Regions from separate parts of the Serratia sp. NPDC078593 genome, predicted to be linked through region 1. Evidence: predicted binding sites of a transcription regulator. Region 1 holds the regulator's gene; the other holds the start of a gene.
The links. The regulator CRP, encoded in region 1, controls carbon source genes, mostly activating them, when cyclic AMP is high. The targets are predictions, from matches to a motif close to ATGTGANNNNNNTCACAT.
Positions count from the first base shown of each region.

Region 1 (2,411 bases):
TTCCAGCGTGTACCCACGGTGGATACTTCTAACCCATTTGCCGCGAAAGCGATTCCTTCACTGGATGAAAGTTTTGTCGTGATTCACTTCCGCGGATTGGATCATATTGATTTCCCTTACCTGCTGGCGATGCTGCAAGGCTCCTTCATCTCACATATCAATACGCTGGTCGTGCCGGGCGGAAAAATGGGGCTGGCGATGGAGCTGATCATGGCGCCACTGGTACAGCGGCTACTGGAAGGGAAAAAAATCGAATAACGCTTCGGCTATGCCTGGGGCGCAGTCGCATGTTGAACCGCCAGCGCCGCGCCCGAGATCTTACTCTACGTCACGCACCTCAAAGCTGTGGGATACCTCGGCGGCTTTCCCCAGCATCAGCGCCACTGAACAGTATTTTTCAGCGGAAAGATCCACCGCACGCTCAACCGCTTTCTCACTCAGCCCTTTACCACTCACGATAAAATGCAGGTTAATGTGGGTAAATATCCGCGGGGCTTCTTCGCGACGTTCAGAACTGAGTTTGACCTCGCAATCGCACACCGCATGGCGGCCTTTTTGTAAGATCGAAACCACGTCGATCGCACTGCAACCACCGACTGACATCAACACCATTTCCATCGGGCTAGGTGCCTTATCGCCTGCGTTGCCATCCATCAGAACCTGATGACCAGACGCCGACTCACCTAGAAACGTTAATCCCTCAACCCACTTTACTCTTGCCTGCATTCTGATTACTCCGGTTAATTTCTTAAAATCAGACTACGCGTTCACACGCAAACTGGCAATGGAACCTGACGCCGGTCATGTGTGAGCGAGACAACACAAGACACCCGCCTCACTCTGTGCTACAAACAAAGCCGAAATAATTCTTGCTGGACACTGATTTTCAGGGAAATGCCCGCAGAAAGGTGCCTAATTTGGTATGTTAACAGAATGTAGCTTGCAGCGCTCACAGCAAGTTAATATGCTAGGGCAATAGCGTATTTTACGGCACGCCTCAAAACGGTTAAATGGCAGTCACTCACCGTCAGCCCTAACTCGTTTGACAGGGAACTCTGACCCCTGTGATACAGGCAGATTACAACAGAGGATAATAGCGAATGGTTCTCGGCAAACCGCAAACAGACCCGACTCTCGAATGGTTCTTGTCTCATTGCCATATCCACAAATATCCATCAAAAAGTACGCTGATTCACCAAGGTGAAAAGGCCGAAACGCTTTACTACATCGTGAAAGGCTCCGTAGCGGTGCTCATCAAGGATGAAGAAGGTAAAGAGATGATCCTGTCCTATCTCAATCAGGGCGATTTCATCGGCGAGCTTGGATTATTTGAAGAAGGTCAGGAGCGCAGTGCCTGGGTAAGGGCCAAAAGCGCCTGTGAAGTGGCTGAAATTTCTTATAAGAAATTCCGTCAGTTAATCCAGGTTAACCCTGACATTTTAATGCGCCTGTCGGCACAGATGGCAAGCCGTCTGCAAGTCACCTCAGAGAAAGTGGGTAACCTCGCTTTCCTTGATGTTACCGGCCGCATTGCGCAAACCTTGCTGAATCTGGCTAAACAACCGGATGCCATGACTCACCCAGACGGCATGCAAATTAAAATTACCCGTCAGGAAATTGGCCAAATCGTCGGTTGTTCACGCGAAACGGTCGGCCGTATTCTGAAAATGCTCGAAGATCAAAATCTGATTTCCGCACACGGCAAAACCATTGTCGTTTACGGCACGCGCTAATCAGTAAAAAACGGCACATCACGCGCCGGTTCAGACTGCTGACAAAGCTCGTTATGAGGGAAAGCGTGGCTGTGGGGTCGTAGTGGCGTAAGCCACCGGAGCACCCCTCGCTACGCTAGGCCCGGGTATCTCGGGGGCCATAGACGACTTCGTCATCAAGCTCAAAACGGCGCCTCACGCGCCGTTTTCTCTTTGGGTTAGATTATCCGCTCTGCTCGGGTTTGATAACACACCGTTTAGGGTATTAACCTGCCTTCACCACATCCTGCACTGCCCGTTCAAACCGTGCCATACCTTCTTCAATATCTTGCAGCGCGACCACCAATGAAGGGGCGAAGCGAATCACATTTGGCCCAGCATTCAAAATCATCACCCCCCGAGCAGCTGCGGCATTCAGGAAATCACGAGCCATACCACGGTAAGCCGCCGTCAGTTCTGCGCCAATCAGCAACCCCATACCGCGAATATCGCTGAAAACCCCGTATTTATTACCGATCTCAGTCAGAGCCGAGACATAAAGCGTATGACGTTGTTCGACGCCACTCAACACCTCATGCGTATTGATCACGTCTAACGCGGCTTCGGCTACCGCACAGGCTAACGGATTACCGCCATACGTGGTGCCATGCGTACCGACCTGCATCACCGAGGCAATCTCTTCGGTGGTCAACATAGCAC
Region 1 is NZ_JBNNGK010000010.1:149,813-152,223, reverse strand. It holds gene ACQKDS_RS13085 (phosphoribulokinase) at 1-258, shown strand, start outside; gene ACQKDS_RS13080 (OsmC family protein) at 319-726, opposite strand; gene crp (cAMP-activated global transcriptional regulator CRP) at 1,101-1,733, shown strand; gene argD (bifunctional acetylornithine/succinyldiaminopimelate transaminase) at 1,978-2,411, opposite strand, start outside.

Region 2 (2,411 bases), on a different contig from region 1:
GGCGGCCGTCATGTATTCGTCGTAGTTGCCCGGATAAACGCGCAGCTCGCCGTAATCCAAGTCAGCCATGTGCGTACACACCATATTCAGGAAGTGACGGTCGTGCGAAATGATGATCATGGTGCTGTTACGTTCGTTTAGCACCTGCTCCAGCCAACGAATCGTATCGATGTCCAGGTTGTTGGTCGGTTCGTCGAGCAACAGAATTTCAGGATCGGAGAACAGCGCCTGCGCCAACAGCACACGCAGTTTGAAACCCGGCGCGATTTCGCTCATCGGGCCATAATGCTGCTCAACGGGAATCCCTACCCCCAGCAGTAATTCACCGGCACGCGCTTCCGCGGTGTAACCATCCATTTCACCGTATTCAACTTCCAGATCGGCGACCTTGTAGCCATCTTCTTCGCTCATTTCAGCCAAAGCGTAGATACGGTCACGTTCTTCTTTCACCGCCCACAACTCAGTGTGGCCCATGATGACCGTATCCAACACGCTGAATTGCTCAAAAGCGAATTGATCCTGACGCAGTTTACCCAAGCGTTCATTGGGATCGAGGAACACGTTGCCACCGCTCGGTACCAGATCGCCGCCCAGGATTTTCATAAAGGTGGATTTACCGCAGCCATTGGCTCCGATCAAACCATAGCGGTTACCGCCGCCGAACTTAACGGAAATGTTTTCAAACAGCGGCTTACTGCCAAACTGCATAGTGATGTTGTTAGTACTTAACACAACGCTCGCTCTTCATTGGGAATGTGATTTGGCGCGCATTATGCCATAACGCAACACAGAGATCGTGCGAAGTTTCGGTGAAGATTTGCGCTAAGCGCCGGGATATCTGGATTTATCAGCCATTCCCGCCGCCACCACGTTATTCCGCACCGTCTATCATTCATACTGCCAATACACCGGCGAACCATATTTCTCAACGAAGAAGTCGATCACCGCGCGCACTTTTAGCGGCGGTCGGCGTGCATTCGGGTAAATCGCGGCAATCGCCTGAGGTTCTAGCGTGGTGGATACCGCATAATCCGGTAAGGCATGCACTAACGCTCCCCTTTTCAGCGCCTCACCAATCAACCAATCGGGAAACACCACCAATCCCATCCCATTTAATGCGGCGGTCACTAAGGTTTCCGCATTATTAGAAACTAACGAACCGCTGAAAGAGTAAGGTTGCCAGCGGTTATCTCGATCGAGGAAAAACCAGCGCTGCGCACCGGTAAAGCCGCGATACACTAAGCAATTATGCTGGTTCAGATCGCTCGGCTGCCGCAGCGCCGGCGAACGCGCCAGATAAGCCGGGCTTGCTGCCAAATAAAATTTGGGGCTGGCAAATACCCGCGCATGGAAGTTTGAATCATTAAGTACACCAATACGAAAGATCAGATCGGTGGCATCACGATGGGGATCGATAAAATCATCGGTTTGTACCAGTTCAATATTTAATGCTGGAAAGCGTGCCGCCAGTTCACTTAGCCACGGCGCAATATGCCGTTGACCAAATACCACGGGCGCATTGAGCCGCACTACCCCGCTGGGCTCACGCTCCCGCTCTTGCAATTCCGCCTGCGCTTCGTTGATATTATCAAGCACCGAACGCGCATAACGGGCAAATAACCGCCCCGCTTCGGTCGGTACCACCGCTCGCGTATTGCGATAAAGCAGTTGCGTCTGCAACGCATTTTCCAGCTGCTGCACCACGCGTGATACCGATGATGCCGCTATCCCTGCACGGCGCGCCACTTCCGAGAAATTACCCAACTCAATAACGGCTACGAACAATTTTAACGTTCGAATAGTAATCTGCTGCAAATTTTCCATCTGTGCAAATCTCGCAAAGGTGTTTCTATTATTATGCTGTTTTTCGCAGCACTGCAACAACCTAGAGTGTGCGACTGGATTTTTTGGAGCAGCAATGATGAATATTTTACCGATCGCGCTGGTGGTATTGGGCGGTATGGGGCTTTCGCTGGAGGCCGGGCTACTTGGGCCGTTAGGCAGTGAAGTCGGTCATTTATGGGCGACGTTCAGCATTTTCGGCGTCGGCGCGGTGCTTTCTCTGTTACTGGTTATTTTCTTTAGCCCTCGCTCGGCACCCAGCTATCTGGCACAACCTGGTTGGCAGTTGTTGGGCGGCATCCTGGGGCCGATGTACGTGGTGGTATTGACGTTAGCCACCCCGACTATTGGTATCGCAATGACCATGATCGCGATTTTGGCTGGGCAAGTGGGCAAAAGCCTGCTGATCGATCATTTTGGTTGGTTTGGCTCGACGGCACGTCGGGTAGACGCTAAACGAACGCTGGCCTTGGTGTTCATCCTCGCGGCGTTAGCATTGATTGCAGGTGGTAATGTATGACTCTGATAATGATTATTTTGGCAGTATTAGCGGGGGCCGTATTAAGCAT
Region 2 is NZ_JBNNGK010000002.1:404,603-407,013, reverse strand. It holds gene ACQKDS_RS03995 (ABC-F family ATPase) at 1-732, opposite strand, end outside; gene ACQKDS_RS03990 (LysR family transcriptional regulator) at 889-1,824, opposite strand; gene ACQKDS_RS03985 (DMT family transporter) at 1,922-2,362, shown strand; gene ACQKDS_RS03980 (DMT family transporter) at 2,359-2,411, shown strand, end outside.
Region 2: the regulator CRP is predicted to act here: its motif matches at 754-771, upstream of ACQKDS_RS03995 (ABC-F family ATPase).